DNA from 3 places in the Streptomyces sp. NPDC001714 genome. Region 3 is predicted to be linked to each of the others. Evidence: riboswitches for the same ligand, from Rfam matches in the RefSeq annotation. Region 3 holds a riboswitch; each other region holds the start of a gene.
The links. Region 3 has a riboswitch for cyclic di-AMP ahead of ACFY0P_RS35500 (transglycosylase family protein). Riboswitches for the same ligand answer to the same signal wherever they lie in the genome.

Region 1 (6,977 bases), on a different contig from region 3:
GAAGAGGTCGATGGACACGCCGGGCTCGGCGGCCACCGTGGACTTGAGCAGGGCGTCGGCGGCGTAGATCCCGGCGGGGCCGGCTCCGACGATGGCTACCCGCAGGGGGCGCGGCATGATCAGGTTCCCTTCGAGTGAGGACAAGCGATCTCGAACGGGAAGCCTAAGCTAAGGCAGTCCTAAGTTAGTACGCGGGTCCGCTCTATGACCTCATAAGCCGATCTTATGACGTGTATCGGGTCCGGCTTATGGCTTCCGGGACGTCATGGCGGCCTCCCGGTGCTTGGCGGGTGCCCGGCGCATGCACCAACCTGTCCTCTGCGGCGCACCGAGGCGCGGTGGCCGGAGGGCGAGGGGTGAGAGCGTGGAGGCACGCGGGGAGACGGCCGTCGCGGTGACCGGCGGCAGCGGATTCGTCGGGAGCCATCTGGTGCGGCGGCTGCTGGAGCGAGGGTACGGGGTCCGGGCGACGGTCCGCCGCGCGTCCGACGCGGCGAAGGTACGGCCCCTGTGGGAGCTGCAGGAGGCCTTCCCCGGCCGACTCACCCTGTTCGAGGCGGACCTGCTGGCGGACGGGTCCTTCGACGAGGCGTTCCGCGGCTGCGCGACCGTCTTCCACGTCGCCTCGCCGTTCCTGATGCCGGAACGGATCAAGGACGGTCAACGGGACCTGGTGGACCCGGCGTTGCTCGGCACCCGCAACGTGCTCGGCAGCGTGGAGCGCACGCCGGAGGTGGAGACCCTGGTCTTCACCTCCACCGTGGGCGCGATCTTCGGCGACTACGCAGACGTCCGCGCGATGGCGGGCGAGGTCCTGACGGAGAAGTACTTCAACACCACCAGCACGGTGGCGAACAACCCCTACCACTACGCCAAGACGGTCGCCGAGCGGGCCGCCTGGGACGCCGAGGCCGCCCAGGACCGCTGGCGCATGGTCTCGATCAACCCCGGCCTGATCCTGGGCCCTTCCCTCACGCCCGCCTCCGAGTCCGGCAGCCTCTTCCTGCTCGACGAGCTGTTCAAGGGCTACTTCTGCTACGGCGCCCCGGACTTCAGCTTCACCACCGCGGACGTCCGCGACGTGGCCGACGCGCACATCGCGGCGGCGGAGAACCCCGCGGCCAGGGGGCGTTACATCGTGGCCCACGAGACGATGACGTCCTTCCACGAGATGTCCCGGATCATCCGCAGCCGCCACCCCTGGGACCCCCGCCTGCCACGCACCGCGCTTCCGCACGGGCCGGTACGGGTCCTGGGCCCGCTCTTCGGCCTCACCCAGGACTACATACGCAAGCACCTCGGCATCCGCTTCCGCGTCGACAACGGCCGCAGCGTCCACGAACTGGGCCTTGCCTACCGGCCCGTCGAGGAGACCCTCCTGGACCACCACGAGAGCTGGCGCACCCGGCGGCGGAGGGTCTGACCCCGACGGCCAGGGGGTCAGGCCGGGCGGATCACCCGGTGGATCGCCGACTCCCCGGCGTTGTAGATCGACTCCTCGCGGATGAGCGCCCCGGGACTCGGCGCGTGCACCATCGCGCCGCCGCCCGCGTAGATCCCGACGTGGCTGTCGTCGTCGAAGAAGAAGACCAGGTCGCCGGGCTCGATCGCGGCCAGCGTGATCGGGGTGCCGGCCAGGGTCTGTTCCGGCGCGGTGCGCGGCAGCGTGACGCCGGCGGCGCGCCAGGCGGCCTGGGTCAGGCTGGAGCAGTCGTACGCCCCCGGCCCGGTCGCCCCCCAGACGCACGGCCGGCCGATCTGCTCCCGCGCGAACGCCAGCGCCTTCATGGCCTTGCCCGGCTCGGCCGTGACGCCCGGCTGGAGGAAGACCCCGGGTTCGGCGTAGGCGCCCGGTGCGGGCGCGGCTGCGGTGGCCACCGGGGCGGGGACCTGCGGGGGTGCGGTCGGCAGGGGGGTGGTGGGGAGCGGGGCGGTGACGACCGGGGCCGGGGCGGCCGTGGGCATCGCCATGGTGGGCGCGGCCATCATCATCGCCTCGGGCGGCGCGGTCATGGCCGTCGGCACCGCGGCCGTCGCCGGTGCGGGGGGTGCCGTCATGGGTGCCGCCATCGGTGCCGGCATGGGCGTCGGCATCGCGGCGGCGGGCATGGCCATGGGGGCCGCCATGGGTGCCCCCATCGGCGTTGGCATCGCGGCGGCGGGGTCTGCCGTCGCCGTGGGCATGGCCGTGGTGGCGGCGTAGGCGTAGGCACCGTCGGCGGGCTGCATGCCGGCCGCGTAGGCGCCGGACATGTCGGCGGCGGGTGCCGCGGCGAAGGGGGCGGCCGGCGGCATGGCGGCCACGGGCGGCACGGGGGCGGCGGCCGCTGCGCTGTACGCGCCGACGGCGTAGGCGGTGTCGGGGGTGGCCAGGGGGACGTCGCTGTAGGCGGCGGCCGGAGGCAGATCGGTGTAGGCGGCGGCCGCGTTCGGCGACATGACCCGGAATCCGCCGGCGTCCATCGGGGCCGGGGCGGGAGCGGCAGCGGGAACCGCGGGCGCCGCGGTCGGGAAGGCGCTCGTGCTCATGGGGTCCGCGGTCGGGAAGACGCTCGTGCTCATGGGGTCCGCGGTCGGGAAGGCGCCGCTGTTCGCGGGGGTGGCGGTCGGGAAGGCGCTCGTGCTCATGGGGTCCGTGGTCGGGAAGGCGCCCGCGTCGGCCGCGGTCGGCATCGGGAACGAGCCCGTGGCGCCCGGCGTCATGATGCGGAAGGAGCCGGAGTCCCCCGGGGACGGGGCCGGAGCCTGGGCGGCGCCCGCGTCCATGGGGGGCGCGGTCTGGTAGGTCCCGCCGCCCGAGCCGCCGGGGGTCATGATGCGGAAGCCGCTCGAGTCCGCCGGGGCCTGAGTCGGGGTGCTGTCGGCGCCGCCGGGGGTCATGATGCGGAAGCCGCTCGAGTCCGCCGGGGCCCGGGTCGGGGTGCTGTCGGTACCGCCCGGGGTCATGATGCGGAAGGTACCGGTGTCCGACGGGGACACGATCGGGATGCCGCCCGTCTCGGTCACCGCCGGGAGCGCGCGCGTGGCGGCGAGGGAGTCGGTGCGGGCGGAGCCGCTGCCGGTGCGCTGGTTCGGTATGCCGGCGGCCGGAGCCTGCCACTGCTGCGCCGGGGCCTCGGGCGTGGGCCAGGGGCTGGGTGCCGGCGGAGCGGCCTGGGCGACCGGCATCGGGGCCGGGGCGGGTTCGAGGGCGGCGACCGCCCGCTGCCCGGTGCGCTGGGACAGCATCTCGCGGGCCTTGGCGAGCTTGAGCTGGTTCTTGGTCTTGGAGGTACCCGGCGTAGGCCGCTGCGGCGCGGCGGCGGGCAGCGTCCTGGGCCCACCCATAGTCCCCGCGGGCAGCGCCGCCGCGGGCCCCGCCGTCAACTCCAGCTTCGGGCGCGCCGGCAGCTCACGGACGACCTCGATCTCGCTCTGCGCGGACGGCCCCGCGGTCAGCTCCAGCCGGGCCGGGCCCGAGTCCTCCAGCTGGCCGAGCAGGTCGGCGGCCATGGCGCTGACGGGCCGGCGCGGGCCGGGCCGGCTGGGCAGCCGGTCGGTGGGCAGCGCGGCCGGAACGCTCGGCCCCAGCTTCGAGCGCGCTCCCTCGAACCACTCCCGGGCGATGTTGTCGAGGCCCGGGTCGTCGCGACGGGGCCGTTTGAACAGCGGGACACCACGTGAGCGCGAGCCCCCGCTCATCGCACGGGTGGCGTTGTAGTTCCCGGTGGCGTTCTCAGCCTGGTCGTAGAGGCTGTCGATCCGCTGTCGAACCTCGTCACGGCTCTCGGGCGCCATTGAGGGGTCGTGCTCCTTCCGTACTCCGCCTACCGGGTTAGCTGTCGGGTTCGGGCGCGGTGAAGTCCGGAAGGCATGCCCTACGGCCTCTGCCCTTGCGGACGGTCGGCCGATTCACCCCAGTGGTTCGGTTGGGTCCCCGGCTCCGGATCCGCCCCTGCGGGGCACCGGACTCGGCGGAGGCCGCGCGGCCCGACGGGATTCGCCGGGGGGAGCCGAGCGGCTTGCCCGTCAACTTAGCCAACTTGTGTCACTCGTGTGAAGGTTGAAGTGGCTATTGTCCGATACGTATTTGTGATGTTCGTCTTAGCGTTCGGAACTCGACCGTACGGAACGGCATTTCGCGCGCATCCATTGCATTCGCAGGGTCACCGGGGCGTTGCCGTCGGTCGCGTTCACCCTGCTCCCGGGCACGCGCTTTCTGTGAGGTCACCGTGAATTCGTGGGTCTGTTGAACACGATGGCGCCGTGGGCCGTATAGGGCGGGGGATTTCCATGCCCGGCCGCCTACGACACGCAGGGGAACGACCTTGAGACGCAACAGGCGCAGACGCCCGACCGGCGCACAGCGCGCGACCTTTGCAGCGGTCGCCCTGATGCTCGGCGGCGGAGGACTGGTCGCGGTGAACGTCTACGCCTCGGCCACCGAGGGCGGCGGGGACCAGCAGGGCCAGGTCGCCACCGGCCAGGTGCTCTCCGCTCCCACGGTCTACTGCCCCGACGTCGGCAGCCGGCTGACGGCGGTGCCCGACGCGGCCCGGGCCGACGTCGACCGCGAACTCGCCCAGCTGGACCAGCAGATCGCGGCCGCCTACCAGCAACTCACCCAGTCCGCGGCGGCAATCGAGCAGAACCCCGGCCTCGCCGACGAGACGATCATGAATCCGCTGAAGGAGAAGCGGTCCGAGTCGATCCAGCGCATCTCCGACGCCATCGCCCGCGAGGGCGACCGCCCGCAGGGCCTCGACGACCTCGCCGCCTGCACCCTCCGCTCCTCGAACCAGGGCGACGGGCAGTCGGCCACGCCCCAGGGCAGTGCCACGCCGAGCCAGAGCGGCCAGGGCAGCGCGGCGCCGAGCCAGGGCACCGGTGCGGTCGGCCAGGGCGGCAACGGCCCGGTCGCCTCCGACTACGCGGACATCACCTCCGTCCAGCCGAACGTCGCGACCCCGGCCGAGCAACCCGGCGGCTCCACCGGCACCTTCAGCTCCAGCTGCGGCGTCAACGCGAACGGCCTGTTCAACTCGGACAACGTGATCGTCGCGCCCGGTGTCTCCAACGGCGCCCACCACTTCCACGACTACATCGGCAACCAGTCCAACAACGCCTTCGCCAGCGACCAGGACCTCGCGAACGCCGACACCAGCTGCGCGGACCAGGGCGACAAGTCCACGTACTACTGGCCCGTGCTGCGGCTGCAGAACGGCAAGCAGGAGCGGGACGCCGACAAGCCGGGCGGCGGCACCGAGGGCAACGCGGGGCAGATCGTCACGGCGAAGGAGGTCACGCTGACCTTCGAGGGCAACCCGACCTCCAAGGTCACCGAGATGCCCCGGCTGCTGCGCATCATCACCGGCGACGCCAAGGCGTTCGTCAACGGCCCGGCCAACGCCAACGCCTCCTGGAGCTGCACCGGTTACGAGGACCGGCAGCTCAAGGACAAGTACCCGCTCTGCCCCTCCGGCAGTGACGTCGTGCGCACGTTCAGGTTCCAGAGCTGCTGGGACGGCCGGAACATCGACAGCGCCAACCACCGCACCCACGTGGCGTTCGAGGCTCCCGACGGCAGCTGCCCGGCCGGTTTCCAGGCCATCCCGCAGCTGGTGCAGCGCATCGTCTACGACGTGGACGCTCCGAGCCTCCAGGACGGCGGCCGTACGGTCCCGCTGTTCGCGGTGGACTCGTTCCCCGAGCAGCTGCACAAGCCGGTCACCGACCACGGCGACTTCATCAACGTCTTCGACGAGAGCCTGATGCGGAAGATGGTCGACTGCATCAACTCCGGTCGCAAGTGCGGTGCGGGGGCCGACGAGCAGCCGCCGTCCCAGAGCGCGGAGCCGAGCGGGACCGCGAGCCCGGTCACCCCGCCGGCCGAGACGCAGAGCGCCGAGCCGTCCGCGCCGGCGACCGATCAGCCGTCCTCCGGCCGGCCGTCCCCCGATCAGCCGTCGTCCGAGCCCCCGGCCGACACCCCGGCCACGGAGACCGCCACCGCCACCGCCACCGCCACCGCCACCGCGCCCGGCTCCGGCTCCGGCGGCACCGGGCTGCCGAGGGTCTACGCGACCGCGTCGCCGAAGAAGACGTCGACCACCAAGTCGTCGGGCGGCGGTGTGATCAGCGAGCCGACGCAGCGGCCCGACACCGAGGCCCCGGCCGGCAGCACCGCCGCGCCGACCGGCACGGCGGCCGCCGTACCGGCCGGCCAGGAGACACCGGCCACCGGTTCGCAGACCGAGCCCCAGGCCGTCCAGGGCGGTCTCGCCGAGACCGGCGCCCACCTGTGGCCCGCGGTCTTCGGCGGGCTGCTGCTGGCCGCCGGGGCCGCGCTGCTGTGGCGCACCAAGCGGAACTCGGTCTGACCCTTCTCACCTGCTGCGCAGTCTGTCCTGGGCGGGCTCGGACGTGGGGAGCATCTCGTCGTGCTCCGCGCTGTCGAGTCCGCCCAGGCGCGTTACTGCGGGGGCCGTGCGGGCCTGTTGACCGACCGTCATATTACTGAACCGTAACCTGACGACTGCTACCGCCGGTAATGTGCGGCTCGTTACCGTCGGGTAAACCGCACCTGCCCCGTCGGCCGCTCCGGGGACGTCCGTTGCACCTCCCACGTCCAGCACGTCCAGGAGGTTCCCCATGCCTGTCCGCGTTCGCCTGCTGGCCACCGCCGTCGCCGCTGCCGCCTGCCTCTGTCTGCAGACCCTGCAGGCCACGGCCTCCCGGGCGGAGGTCTCCCGGGGCGTCACCATCCCCGCCTTCTACGACCCGCCGGCAGCCCTGCCCACGGCCGACGGCGCCCTCGTGCGCACCGAACCCCTCCCGCTGGCCCTGAGCCTGCCGAGCCTGTCCGGCCCGCTGCCGGGCACCGCGACCCGGCTGATGTACAAGTCCACCGACTCGGCGGGCGACCCCGTCGCCGTCACCGGCGCCTACATCGAACCCAGCGCCCCCTGGCTCGGCCCCGGCGCCCGCCCGCTGGTCGC
Region 2 (6,977 bases), on a different contig from region 3:
GCCGTTCCCGCGCGCGCGTGATGCCGACGTAGGCGAGGCGCCGTTCCTCCTCCAGCTCCTTGGTCTGGCCGAGGGCGCGCATGTGCGGGAAGACGCCGTCCTCCATGCCGGTCAGGAACACCACCGGGAATTCGAGGCCCTTGGCGGTGTGCAGGGTCATCAGCGTGATGACGCCGTCGCCGTTCTCGTCCTCGTCGGGGATCTGGTCGGAGTCGGCGACCAGGGCCACCCGCTCCAGGAAGTCGGCGAGCCCGGCCGGCTCCTCTCCCTCACCGGACTCCTGCTCGAACTCCAGCGCCACTGAGGCGAGCTCCTGGAGGTTCTCGATGCGGGTCTCGTCCTGCGGATCCGTCGAGTTCTGCAACTCGGCGAGGTACCCGGTGCGTTCGTAGATCGCCTCCAGGACCGTGGCGGGTCCGGCGCCGGATTCCACCACCGTACGGAGGTCCTCCATCAGCGTGTTGAACCGCTTGACCGCGTTCGTCGACCGCGCGGCCATGCCGTACGCCTCGTCGACCCGCTTGAGCGCCTGCGGGAAGCTGATCTTCTCGCGCTGGGCGAGGGCGTCGATCATCGCCTCCGCACGGTCGCCGATACCGCGCTTGGGGACGTTGAGGATGCGCCGGAGCGGGACGGAGTCCTCCGGGTTGGCCAGCACCCGCAGGTACGCCAGGACGTCCCGGACCTCCTTGCGCTCGTAGAAGCGGACGCCGCCGACGACCTTGTAGGGCAGGCCGACCCGGATGAAGATCTCCTCGAAGACACGGGACTGCGCGTTGGTGCGGTAGAAGACGGCGACATCGCCCGCCTTCGCCTCGCCCGCGTCAGTGAGACGGTCTATCTCCTCGGCGACGAACTGCGCCTCGTCGTGCTCGGTGTCGGCCACGTAGCCGGTGATCTGCGCGCCCGCGCCCGCGTTGGTCCACAGGTTCTTCGGGCGGCGGGACTCGTTGCGCTCGATGACCGCGTTGGCGGCGCTCAGGATCGTCTGCGTGGAGCGGTAGTTCTGCTCCAGGAGGATCGTCGTCGCGTTCGGGTAGTCCTCCTCGAACTGGAGGATGTTGCGGATCGTCGCGCCCCGGAAGGCGTAGATCGACTGGTCGGCGTCACCGACGACGCAGAGCTCGGCGGGGGGCAGGTCGTGCTCGCCGGGTGGGGTGTCCGGGGCGTGTGCGCCGGTGCCGACCAGCTCGCGCACGAGCGCGTACTGGGCGTGGTTGGTGTCCTGGTACTCGTCGACCAGGACGTGCCGGAAGCGGCGGCGGTAGTGCTCGGCGACGTCCGGGAAGGCGCGCAGCAGGTTGACCGTCGTCATGATCAGGTCGTCGAAGTCGAGGGCGTTCGCCTCGCGCAGCCGCGACTGGTAGAGGGCGTAGGCCTGGGCGAGGGTCTTCTCGAAGCCGTCGCTCGCCCGGGCGGCGAAGTCCTCCTCGTCGACCAGCTCGTTCTTGAGGTTGCTGACCTGGGCGCTGAACGACTTCGGCGGGAACCGCTTGGGGTCGAGGTCCAGGTCCCGGCAGACCAGGGCCATCAGGCGCTTGGAGTCGGCCGCGTCGTAGATCGAGAAGGAGGAGGTGAAGCCGAGCTTCTTGCTCTCCCTGCGGAGGATCCGCACGCAGGCGCTGTGGAAGGTCATCACCCACATCGCGTTCGCGCGCGGGCCCACGAGGTGCTCGACGCGTTCCTTCATCTCGCCCGCGGCCTTGTTGGTGAAGGTGATCGCGAGGATCTGGCCCGGGTGCACCTGGCGCGCGCCGAGCAGGTGCGCGATGCGGTGGGTGAGTACGCGCGTCTTGCCGGAACCGGCGCCGGCCACGATGAGCAGCGGGGAGCCGGCGTGCACGACGGCCGCCCGCTGGTTCTCGTTGAGCCCCTCCAGGAGCGCGGCCGGGTCCAGGGCGGGGCGGGCGGCGCCGTCGCGGTAGTAGGCGTCCCGGTCCGGGGGCACGTCGAACTTCCCGCCGAACAGATCGTCCGGAACCGGCTCCGGAGCGTGCTCGTCCTCGGGCGGCGGCGGGGGTTCCTCGTCATGGCCGCGGGGGGCCTGGAGGCTCGCCAGGAAGCTGTCGTCAAAGAGGCTGCTCATCGCTCTCCGAGTCTAGGGCGCCCCACCGACAACCGGTCGCCGCCCCGAAAACTCGCCCCGGTGACCGAACAGATCCACTCCGTCACGGCCGGTCGACGCGCGTCATCCAGCCGCGAACGCATCCCGTGAACCCGTCGATCCTCCCGGGCAAGTGGCCCATAACGCCCCAGACCACCCCACCCGAACAAACCCCTACGCCAAGGTCACGAAAATGTATCGGGCATATCGCACATCAACCTTCACAGAGGCCACACGAGTTGGCTAGCGTGCCGGGCAGGCCGTACGACCCCCACCGGCGAACGTCGCCGGGCCGCACGGCCTCCGCCGAGTCCGGGGCGCCGCAGCGCATCCGGAGCCGGGGACCCACACCGATCCCGGGGTGAATCGGTCCCGACTCCCTCCGGGGACCGGACCGTAGGGCAACCCTTCCGAACCACCCGCCCGAACCCGACAGCTAACTCGGTAGGCGGAACGCTGGAAGGAGTCGCCCCCGTTGGCGTCGCACCGCAAGTCCCGGCCGTCAGGAACACGCGCGGCAGGCATACGCACCCCCGCGCTGGCCACCGCCGCCCTCACCTCCATGGCCCTGTTCTCCCAGACGGCCGAGGCCGCGCCCTCCGGGGACGGCAAGCCGAGCCTGGAGGAGGTCGAGAAGAAGGTCGACGCTCTCTACCGACAGGCGGAGTCGGCCACCGAGAAGTACAACGCGGCCGAGGAGAGGACCGGCAAGCAGCGCAGGCAGGTCGACACCCTGCTCGACGACGTCGCCCGGCGCACGGACCGGCTGAACAAGGCGCGTGAGGAACTGGGTTCGTTCGCCGCGGCCCAGTACCGGACCGGGGCGAGCGTTCCCGACACGGCGACCTTCCTGCTCGCGGACAGTCCCCAGGACTACTTCGACCAGGACCAGCTGATGAGCCGGCTGACCTCGCGCCAGAAGGACGCGGTCGACGACTACGTCACGCAGCAGTCCGCGACCATGAAGAAGCGGCAGGAGGCCACCCGGAGCCTCGAGACGCTCACCGAGACGCAGGACGACCTCAAGACGGCCAAGACCACCGTGCAGACGAAACTGGCCTCCGCGCGGGAGCTGCTGTCGCGGCTGACGGCCGCGGAGAAGGCCCGGCTGGCGGCGATCGAGAAGCAGCAGCAGGAAGCGGCGGACCGCAAGGCGGCGGAGCTGGCGAAGCAGCAGGCCGCGGCGGCCGACCAGGAGACGTCGTCGTCCGCCGCGTCGGGCAGCCCCTCCTCCGGCACGTCGGGCAGCTCCTCCTCCGGCACGTCGGGCGGTTCCTCCTCCGCCTATGCCACGAAGGCCGCCAAGGCGATCGCCTTCGCCCGCGCGCAGATCGGCAAGCCGTACGTCTGGGGCGCCACCGGCCCCGGCTCCTGCGACTGCTCCGGGCTCTCCCAGGCCGCCTGGAAGGCCGCGGGCGTCTCCCTGCCGCGCACCACCTACGACCAGGTGAACGCCGGCACCACCGTCTCCCTCGCCGACGCCCAGCCCGGCGACCTGGTCTTCTTCTACGGCGACGTCAGCCACGTCGGCATCTACATCGGCAACGGCATGATGATCCACGCCCCGAAGCCCGGCGCCTACGTCCGGGAGGAGTCGATCTACTACGGCGGCGAGTCGATCATCCACAGCGTGGTCCGCCCGGCCTGACCAAGGGGGCGCCCATCACCCGTGGGGCGCCCCCTCCCGCTCCCCTTCGCCGGCGTTCGCGCGCCACGGCGCCCGCCTCCCCCCACGCACCCGCGGCCGCTCCACCGCACCCCCTCGCGCCACCGCTCCCAGCGGGCCACGGCGCACCTCCAGACCTCGCACGCCTCCAGCCACTCCTCCGCACCCGCTCGCGCTCCACCGCGGATCGCACGGTTCACGGGCCGCACGCGCGCGTGCCCCGCTCGTACCACGGCCGACTCTCCCTAGCATCAGGAGCATGTCCGGCATTTCACCCCTCCGCGCCTGGTGGGCGCAGCGTCCGCCGGCGGCCGGGGCCGCCGTGATGGCCACCGGCACCATGTCGGTGGGGTTGCACCTGGCGGGCGCGGAGACCGTGTCCCGGGTGGCGCTGGTGGTGGCCTGCGTGATGTGGCCGGCGCTGGCCGCGGACTTCGTCGTACGGCTGGCGCGCGACCGCCGGCGGTGGGCGCAGGAGGCCCGGACGCCGGGCGCCCTCACCGCCGTGGCGGCGACGACGGTGCTGGGGACGCGGTTCTCGGCGCTCGGGTGGCAGACCCTCGCCGAGGCCCTGCTGGCGCTGTCGGTGGTGCTGTGGCCGCCGCTGCTGATCCTCGTCGTGCGGCGCTGGAAGCCGCGGATGCCCGGCGCGGTGTTCCTGGCCTGTGTGGCCACGCAGGGGCCGGCCGTGCTGGGTGCGACGCTGGCGGCGGCCCTGACGACGGCGTGGCTCGCACACCTCTCGCTGGTCCTGTTCTGGCTGGGGCTGGCGATGTACGGGCTCGCGGTGCCCCGGTTCGAGTGGCGGCAGATCGCCCAGAGGCCCGGTGACCAGTGGGTGGCGGGCGGCGCGCTCGCGATCTCGGCGCTGGCCGGGGCGCGGCTGCTGGCCGCCGACAGTGCGCGGCTGTACCTGTGGAACGACGACGACCGGGGCGTCCTGCGCGTGGTGACGGTGGCACTGCTGATCCTGGGCCTGGCCTGGTACGTGGTCCTGCTGGCCGCGGAGGTGGCGTGGCCCCGGCTCCGGTACGACGTGCGCCGCTGGTCGACGGTGTTCCCGATGGGGATGACGGCGACGGCGGCGCTGTCGGCCGAAGCCGCCGTCGGCGGCGCGTGGCCGAAGTGGCCGGGGCGGGTGCTGGTGTGGGTCACGGTGGCGGCCTGGCTGACGGTCGCGGCCGGCGCGGCGGCGGGCGCCCGGGCCGCTCTCAGGAAGACCGGCTGAGGGTCATGTCCACAGCACGGCGATGAAGATGTTCGCCATCGTGAGCAGGCCCACCAGGCCGAAGGCGCCCTTCTCCACCTTCTCGTCGTCCCGTTTCACGTAGACGAGCCCCAGGATCACGATCAGCAGGGCGAGCTTCACGCCGATCTTGACGGTGTTGACGTGGTGGCCGTCGGCCTCGTTGAGGCCGACCAGGATCACGCCGGTCGCGAGCATGGTGAACGCGCCGTGCAGCATCCCGGGGACGAACCGTGCCGTGCCCTGGCCCATCGCCTTCATCTGGGTGAGGAAGCCGCCGAGGAGCGCGGCGATGCCGATGATGTGCAGGCCGACGAAGAGATGGATGAGTACGTCCATGGCCCCGGAGCCTAATCAGGGCCGCACGGGGCACCGGGCACCGGCCCCTCCCCCGGCGCCCGCCGCCCCGCATATATGCACCCCATAGCACCCCGTGTCCCCCTCCAGCCCGGGAACCGCCGCTTCGGTCATCCCACCCCGAGAAGCCGACGACTGCGGGCCGGAATCCCGTTCACATACCGTCGGGTAACGATCTGGTCCCGCCAATTCCGTGCATCGCGTTACCAAGCCGACACACCCGGGCCTACCGTCCTCCCCCAGGTGACCGACTCCCCACCGCCGCCCGGGCCAGGGGCGGCAGTCGGACACCACCGCCGAGAAGATCCGGCGGCGGCCAGCTCCCCCTGCGCGGGCCGCCGCCGGACGCGTGATCCGCACTGCCCCGCGGCCGTACGGACGCTCCCCCTGGCGTGCCCACGGACGAGACGGCGGTCGTACGAAAGGACGGGACAGTCCAGGTGGCAGCGCACCGCAAGCCCCGACAGAGCTCGCTCGGCGGCAACACGGCCCGCACGGCCGTCACCCTCGCCCTGGCGGGCGCGGCCACCGCGACGGCCTTCGAAGGGACCGGAAACGCCGAGCCGCAACTGACACCGGCGCAGGTGAAGGCCAAGGTGGACCAGCTGTACCAGGAGGCCGAGGCGGCCACCCAGAAGTACGACGGAGCGAAGGACAAGGCCGACACGGCCCAGCGACGGCTGAAGTCGCTGCAGGACGAGACCGCCCGTGCGCAGGAGAAGCTCAACTCCGCCCGGGACGCGCTCGGTTCCATAGCGGCCGCGCAGTACCGCGACGGCGGCATCGACCCGTCCTGGCAGCTGGCGCTGTCCAGCGATCCCGACCAGTACCTGGACAACGCGGCGTTCGCCGAGCGGGCCGGCGACCGGCAGGCCGGTGCGGTGGCGCGGGTACGGCAACAGCTGCGGGAGATCGAGCAGTTGCGGGGCGCGGCACACGTCCGGCTCACCTCGCTGCGGTCCCGGCAGGCCGAGCTGAGGCGGGAGAAGACCGCCATCAACGGCAAACTGAGCGAGGCCCGACAGCTGCTGGACCGGCTGTCACCGCAGCAGCGGGCGGCGGTCGCGGCGGACGACGGCACCGGACGTGCCTCACGCTCCGCGTCGGACGCCCGCGCCCCCCTGGCCGCCGGCGATGTCGCCGCCACCGACTCCCGCGCCGCGGCCGCCGTCGCCTACGCCTACTCGAAGCTCGGCAGCCCCTATGTCTGGGGCGCGACCGGACCCGACGCCTTCGACTGCTCGGGCCTCGCCCAGGCCGCCTACCGCTCCGCCGGCGTCTCCATCCCCCGCACCACCTACGCCCAGATCAACGCCGGCCGCCGCGTCTCCCGCTCCGAACTCCAGCCGGGCGACTTGGTGTTCTTCTACTCGGGCATCAGCCACGTCGGCATCTACATCGGCAACGGCCAGATGATCCACGCGCCCAACCCGTCGGCTCCGGTACGGATCGCACCCATCGACGAGATGCCGTTCGCCGGGGCGACGCGGGTCGTCTGAGCGGCCGCACGCGGCCCTCCGGGCAGCCTCGGACAGCCGGCGCGAGCCTCAGACCAGGCGGCGCGCGGTCGCCCAGCGGGTCAGCTCGTGCCGGTTCGACAGCTG
Region 3 (6,977 bases):
GCGTACCAGGGCCGGTCGGCCGCCCCGAGGTAGGCGTGCGCCTGCTTGGCGGCACCGGGGTCGATCACGGTGTACCCGGTCTCCCCCGGCATCACGTAGTGCAGCCGCTGCCGGATCTGCTGCTCGGCGTACGCGTCGTCCTGCCACCGCGCCTTGAGGTCCCGCAGCTGCTCGACCCGCTGCCGGGCCTGTTCCTGCCGGCGTTCGAGGTCGGAGATCTCGGCGCGCTGGGAGACGTACTGGCGCATCGGATAGGCGAGCGCGACGACCATCGTGCACAGCACGATCGCGAGCAGCGCGGCGCGGCCGGTGAGCCGGGAGCGGCGGGCCTGGCGCCTGGTCTGGGAACGGTAGACCCGGGCCGCCGTCTGCTCGCCGAGCAGCTTGAGCCTGGTCGCGGTGGAGAACCGGTCCCGGTCCTTCACGGCCATGTCCCCGCCTCCCTGATACGTGCGTACGTCCCCGCACACGGTACGGGACCGGGTACGGGGACGTACGTACGACTGGCGAAGCCTTACCCTCTACGGGCCGTACGGGGACGTACGGGCTCAGCCCTTGAAGCGCGGGAAGGCGCTGCGGCCCGCGTACACCGCCGCGTCGTCGAGGATCTCCTCGATGCGCAGCAGCTGGTTGTACTTGGCGACGCGCTCGGAGCGGGCCGGGGCGCCGGTCTTGATCTGGCCGCAGTTGGTGGCGACGGCGAGGTCGGCGATGGTGACGTCCTCGGTCTCGCCGGAGCGGTGCGACATCATGCACTTGAAGCCGTTGCGCTGGGCGAGCTCGACGGCGTCCAGGGTCTCGGTCAGGGAGCCGATCTGGTTCACCTTCACCAGCAGGGCGTTGGCGGTGCCCTCCTCGATGCCGCGGGCCAGGCGCTCCGGGTTGGTGACGAACAGGTCGTCGCCGACCAGCTGGACCTTGTCGCCGAGCTTGTCGGTGATGACCTTCCAGCCGGCCCAGTCGTCCTCGAACAGCGGGTCCTCGATCGAGACCAGCGGGTACGCGGCGACGAGCTCCTCGTAGTACTCGGTCATCTCGGCGGCCGAGCGGGACTTGCCCTCGAACTCGTACTTGCCGTCCTTGTAGAACTCGGACGCGGCGACGTCGAGCGCGAGCGCGATCTGCTCACCCGGGACGTAGCCGGCCTGCTTGATCGCCTCAAGGATGAGGTCGAGCGCGGCGCGGTTGGAGTCCAGGTTCGGGGCGAAGCCGCCCTCGTCGCCGAGGCCGGTGGACAGGCCCTTCGACTTCAGGACCTTCTTGAGGGTGTGGTAGACCTCGGCACCCCAGCGCAGCGCCTCGGAGAAGGACTCCGCGCCGATCGGGGCGATCATGAACTCCTGGATGTCGACGTTGGAGTCCGCGTGCGAGCCGCCGTTGAGGATGTTCATCATCGGGACGGGGAGCAGGTGCGCGTTCGGGCCACCGAGGTAGCGGAACAGCGGCAGGTCGGACGCCTCGGAGGCGGCGTGCGCGACGGCGAGGGAGACGCCGAGGATGGCGTTGGCGCCGAGCGAGCCCTTGTTGTCCGTGGCGTCCAGGTCGAACATGGCCTGGTCGATCAGGCGCTGCTCGGTGGCGTCGTAGCCGACGAGCTCGGGGCCGATCTGCTCGATGACGGCGAGGACGGCCTTCTCGACGCCCTTGCCCAGGTAGCGGTTGGGGTCGCCGTCACGGAGCTCGATGGCCTCGAAGGCACCGGTGGAGGCGCCGGACGGGACGGCGGCACGACCCGTGCTGCCGTCGTCGAGGCCGACCTCGACCTCGACCGTGGGGTTGCCTCGGGAGTCCAGGATTTCCCGGGCTACGACGACGTCGATGGACGGCACGAGCATCTCCTTCTTGGGATGTGACGCTGGTTGTGCGGGGCGCACGTGGGCCTCGTCGGCCCTTGCTCAGCCTTGCGACTAGAGCCTAACCGTCCCAGGGCCGTCGGCCGGCACGACCGACCGGCCCGTGGACACACAGACGGTACCCATTGTTCACGCGCGGAACAAAGGGGTCCCGATGAAGAACGGAAGAAGAGCGGGCCAAGAGGGGGCCGAGAGGGGGACGGCAAAGAGAAACCCGCCCCGGTGCGTTCGGGGGAAAACGCACCGGAGCGGGGGCCCGTGGGGGACGGGGGTGGCCCTCACGTGGCCTCCACTATGGGGACCACGGTTGTGTGGGAGCTGTGGTTCAGCTGGGCGCCGCCTCATACTCACGGCGGCCGCACCGCGCCTTACTTCAGGTGCAGCTGCTGGCCCGGGTAGATGAAGTCGGCGTCGTCGACGATGTCCTTGTTCAGCTTGAACAGCGCCTGCCAGCCACCCTTGACCTTGTGCTTCTCGGCGATCGAGCTGAGGGTGTCGCCCTTGACGACCTTGTACTCGCCGTCGCCCTTCTTGACCTTCTTGCCGGTCGGGGTGGTGACGGTCTTCTTGGCGGCCGGGCGCTCGGCGGAGCGGGAGGCGGCCTGGGTGTCGGTCGAGCGGGTGGCGGTGCTGCTGCTCGACGAGCTGGAGCTGCTGCCGGTGTAGGTGGCACCGGACAGGCCCGTGCCGCAGACCGGCCAGGCGCCCTTGCCCTGGGCGGCGAGGACCTTCTCGGCGATCTGGATCTGCTGCGCCTTGGTGGCCTGGTTGGCCTGCGCGGCGTACTGCGTGCCGCCGTACGCGGCCCAGGTGGAGGCGGAGAACTGCAGACCGCCGTAGTAGCCGTTGCCGGTGTTGATGGCCCAGTTGCCACCGGACTCGCACTGGGCGACGGCGTCCCACTCGGAGGCGGTGGCGGCGGAGGCGCTGCCGGCCGCCATCAGCGGGGCGGCGACGGCGACGCCGGTGACACCGGCGACAGCGATGGCGCGGACGGCCTTGGACGGACGACGGTGCTTGCCCTTGCCGGAGAACAGCATGGATCGATCCCCTCACCGACGCCTGCGAGGTGAGCTGTCGGGTTCGGGCCGGTTGAGTTGCCCGGCCGCACACCCGTGTGTCGGTGCGCGGCTTCACCCCGAGCCGGATCGGCGGCCTCAACCACCGGTCCCGGCACTTACCTTGGGTCCCCCGCTCCTGCCTACGGCGCATGACGCGACGACTGTTCCCGGACAGCCGCTGGCAGGACTCGGCGTTGCGACGGCCGGGGCTCGTGGTGACGAGCGGCCTTGACCGTAAACAGGCCATCAGGTGAATTTCAAAGATGATCAGGGCTTCTGAGACTCATCCCACACTTTCACCAAAACGGACATTCAACTCGAAACGGGGCGTCAACTCCCGTTACTTTTCGCCCGATTCGCTGCCGAGTTTCAGGGTCTGACCGGGGGTGATGGCGTTCGGGTCGGTGCCGATGTCGGCCTTGTTCACGGCGTAGAGCGCGCGCCATCCGCCGTCGAGGTCAAGGGAGTCGGCGATGGAGGCGAGGGTGTCGCCGTCACGGACGGTGTAGGTGCCGCCGCCACTGGAGGCGTGCCGGCCGGAGGAGGTGGCACTCTGACCGTTTGTCACGCTTTCGTCCGCCGAGCCGCCACGGTGCTTGCCGCCACCACTGACGGCACCCGTGTCGACCAGACTCCAAGAACCCCCGGTCTGCGACGAATTGTCCGAGTCGTCGGTCCCCGAAGTGGCGGGACTCTCACTCGCCCTCGAGGTACCGGAGCCAGAGGATTCCGACTTGTCCGTCTTGGTGGATTTGCTGGAGGTGTCCGTCTTCGAGTCGCTGCCGGCACTCGCGTCCGGAGAGGGGGTGGCGGAGTCGTTCGCGGAGTCCGTGGCGCCCGAAGAGGAGTCGGAACCGGAGGAGGACGAGTCGGACAGCCCAGAGGACGAATCCGATGAGCCGGAGGAACCAGACGAACCACCCGAGTCGCCGAGTCCCGTGTCGACGTTCACCGAGGCGTCGTCGGACGAGAGCCCGGCGAGCAGGGCGCAGGTCCGCCAGGGCTTGGTGCCCTGGTCGGCGAGTATCTTCTCGGCGACCGCGATCTGCTGCGAACGGCTCGCCTGGTCGGGCGTGGTGGCGTACTCCTGGCCCCCGTACTTGTTCCAGTCGTCCAGGGAGATCTGGAGGCCGCCGTAGTAGCCGGTGCCGTTGTCGGCGCTCCAGGAGCCGCCGCTCTCGCACTCGGCCACCTGGTCCCAGGTGGAGCCGTCGGCCGCGCTGGCGCTCACCGCGCCGAGGAGCGGGATGGCGATGGCGGAGCCGGTCACCCCGGCCGCGACGAGGAGTGCCGGAGCCTGGCGGGGGCGACGGTGACGACCGTTCCCGGAGAGCATGCGGAAACCTTTCGAGCGACAGCGGTGACCGGCGCGGCGGGTCCCGCAGGGGCGCCGCGCTGATGGGTGAACGTATCCGCAGACGATCACTTGTCACAAGTTAATGCCGCGTAGATCACGTGAAGATCACAGACTTGAACGCCGGTCACCTTTTGCCCGTACGGACCGGTACGGGCCTGGGCACTTGGCTTCCGTGATGCCCACGGTGGCCTCGAAGGGTGGGACGAGCGGTTGACGCTGGAGAGGCCTCGCCCTCGGCGATGACAGGCCTCGAACCGCGCCTGCCGGTCCTCTCGATGGCGTACCCCCACGGCGGCGGGCCCCCCACCCACCCCCCTTCAAGAGCCGCAGGAACAGTACGAATCGGCTCCGGTCCACGGTTGACCGCGGGCACGGACACAGCTGTAGCGTTGATCACGTCAGCCCCTTCACGGCTGGCAAGGTCCCGGAGCCCTGGCCGGCTCTGGGACCTCTTGCTTTGCCGGGAATCTAACGCGCGACAGGACATAGTGCCGAGAAACAGTCGGAATTCCCTCGTGGGTGCCCGTTTCTCCCTATATCAGGGCCAGAACCGGCGTTTCCGTGGCAGGGCGACCATCGGTCAGCTCCCGCTACGGTTTTCCTTGTGAACGTCCCGAACACCGCCCCCGAACCCTTCACCTGGGAGTTCGCCTCCGATCCATACCCGGCCTACGCCTGGCTGCGCGAGCACTCGCCGGTCCATTGGACGAAGCTGCCCAGCGGAGTGGAGGCCTGGTTGGTGACCCGCTACGCCGACGCGCGCCAGGCTCTCGCCGACGGGCGGCTTTCGAAGAACCCCGACCATCACGCCGAGGAAGCGCACGGCAAGAGCAGGACCGGCATCCCCGGTGAGCGCAGCGCCAATCTCATGACGCATCTACTCAATATCGACCCACCGGACCACACCCGGCTGCGCCGCCTCGTCTCCCAGGCGTTCACTCCCCGCCGCGTGGCGCAATTCGCGCCGCGCGTACAGGAGTTGACCGACGACCTCATCGACCGGTTCGCACCACAGGGCGAGGCCGACCTCATCCACGACTTCGCCTTCCCCCTTCCCATCTATGCGATCTGCGACCTGCTCGGAGTCCCGCGCGAGGACCAGGAAAAGTTCCGCGAGTGGGCGGGGATGATGATCCGGCATGGAGGAGGTCCACGCGGCGGCGTCGCCCGTTCCGTCAAGAAGATCCGCGCCTACCTCGCCGAACTCATCCACCGCAAACGCAGCGACCTCGGCGAGGACCTGATCTCAGGACTCATCCGCGCCTCCGACCAGGGCGAACACCTCACCGAGAACGAAGCCGCCGCCATGTGTTTCGTACTTCTGTTCGCGGGCTTCGAGACCACCATCAATCTCATCGGCAACGGCCTGTATGCACTGCTGCGCAATCCCACGCAACGGGACCGGCTCCAGAAGTCGATCGAGCGCGGTGACAACGGACTGCTCGACACCGGAGTGGAAGAGCTGCTCCGCTATGACGGACCGGTGGAGCTGGCCACCTGGCGCTTCGCCACCGAAGCCCTCACCATCGGCGGACAGCGTATTGCCACCGGCGATCCGGTGCTCGTCGTCCTGGCCGCCGCAAACCGCGACCCTGCACGATTCTCGGCACCCGACACAATCGACCTCGCCCGCGGCGACAACCAGCACCTCGGATACGGCCACGGCATCCACTACTGCCTGGGCGCACCCTTGGCCCGCCTCGAAGGCCGTACGGCCCTCAAGACGCTGCTGCACCGCCTCCCCGACCTCCGGCTCGCAGCAGACCCCGCCGACCTGCGCTGGCGAGGTGGGCTCATCATGCGCGGGTTGCGGGAACTGCCCGTGCAGTTCACCGCCCTCTGACCGAAGTCACCTCTCCACTCCCTCCGTGGCCCGCACCGCGTCCCGGTAGGCCCGGGCCGCCGCTCGCAGGGCCGCCTCCGGGTCGACGCCCTCCGCCTCCGCGCGGGCCGCCAGCGCGAGCAGTTCGTAGCCGATGCCCGGGGCCTGCGGCAGCGGCACCTCAAGGCCCGCCGTCCGCACCCGGGAGGCCAGCTTCGCCGCCAGTGCGAGACCCGGCTGGGCGAGGGGTATGCCGTCCGTGACGGACGCGCGCCGCTTCTCCACCGCCTTCGTCCGCAGCCAGTGCTCCTTGACCTCCTCCGGCGTCGACGCCGTCTCGTCCCCGAAGACGTGCGGGTGGCGGTGGATGAGCTTCGCGACGATGCCGCCGGCCACGTCGTCGATCGAGAAGGGGGCCTCCGGGTCCTCCTCCGCGATCCGCGCGTGGAAGACGACCTGGAGGAGCACGTCGCCCAGCTCCTCCCGCAGCTCGTCGCGGTCGCCTTCCTCGATCGCCTCGACGAGTTCGTACGCCTCCTCGATGCCGTACTTCGCAAGGCCCTGGTGGGTCTGCCGGGACGACCAGGGGCACTCCGCGCGGATCCGGTCCATGACCTGGACGAGGTCGAGGAGGCGGGCGCCGGGCAGGTCGTAGGAGGCGGGGAGCAGCTCCAGCTCGGGCATCCGGACGCGGCCGGAGCCGGCGAGGCGGGCCAGGCCGTCCGTGAGCGCCGGTTCGCCCTCGCCCGTCGCCACGACCACCACCGTCCGGCCGCCGGCACAGGCGTCGACCAGCTCCTCGGCGGTGGGCGCGGCCTCGTCCACGGCCGTCCCGGCCTCCCGCAGATACGGCAGCTGCGGATGTGCGCCGTCCGCGCACAGCA

Region 1: linked by a shared signal. The riboswitch ahead of ACFY0P_RS05925 (C40 family peptidase) and the one ahead of ACFY0P_RS35500 (transglycosylase family protein) in region 3 are both predicted to bind cyclic di-AMP.
Region 2: linked by a shared signal. The riboswitch ahead of ACFY0P_RS02020 (NlpC/P60 family protein) and the one ahead of ACFY0P_RS35500 (transglycosylase family protein) in region 3 are both predicted to bind cyclic di-AMP.

Annotation. Positions count from the first base shown of each region.
Region 1 is NZ_JBIAUL010000002.1:301,126-308,102, forward strand. Features, by position in the region: gene ACFY0P_RS05915 (FAD-dependent oxidoreductase) at 1-117, opposite strand, end outside; gene ACFY0P_RS05920 (NAD-dependent epimerase/dehydratase family protein) at 365-1,423, shown strand; gene ACFY0P_RS05925 (C40 family peptidase) at 1,441-3,777, opposite strand; cyclic di-AMP (ydaO/yuaA leader) riboswitch at 3,788-3,966, opposite strand; gene ACFY0P_RS05930 (DUF1996 domain-containing protein) at 4,374-6,359, shown strand; gene ACFY0P_RS05935 (hypothetical protein) at 6,366-6,491, opposite strand; gene ACFY0P_RS05940 (lipase family protein) at 6,631-6,977, shown strand, end outside.
Region 2 is NZ_JBIAUL010000001.1:425,146-432,122, reverse strand. Features, by position in the region: gene pcrA (DNA helicase PcrA) at 1-2,086, opposite strand, end outside; cyclic di-AMP (ydaO/yuaA leader) riboswitch at 2,399-2,572, shown strand; gene ACFY0P_RS02020 (NlpC/P60 family protein) at 2,580-3,752, shown strand; gene ACFY0P_RS02015 (tellurite resistance/C4-dicarboxylate transporter family protein) at 4,030-4,998, shown strand; gene ACFY0P_RS02010 (hypothetical protein) at 5,002-5,355, opposite strand; gene ACFY0P_RS02005 (NlpC/P60 family protein) at 5,814-6,872, shown strand; gene ACFY0P_RS02000 (response regulator transcription factor) at 6,921-6,977, opposite strand, start outside.
Region 3 is NZ_JBIAUL010000016.1:103,747-110,723, forward strand. Features, by position in the region: gene ACFY0P_RS35490 (septum formation initiator family protein) at 1-431, opposite strand, end outside; gene eno (phosphopyruvate hydratase) at 549-1,835, opposite strand; gene ACFY0P_RS35500 (transglycosylase family protein) at 2,222-2,893, opposite strand; cyclic di-AMP (ydaO/yuaA leader) riboswitch at 2,898-3,072, opposite strand; gene ACFY0P_RS35505 (transglycosylase family protein) at 3,255-4,250, opposite strand; gene ACFY0P_RS35510 (cytochrome P450) at 4,876-6,114, shown strand; gene ACFY0P_RS35515 (nucleoside triphosphate pyrophosphohydrolase) at 6,121-6,977, opposite strand, start outside.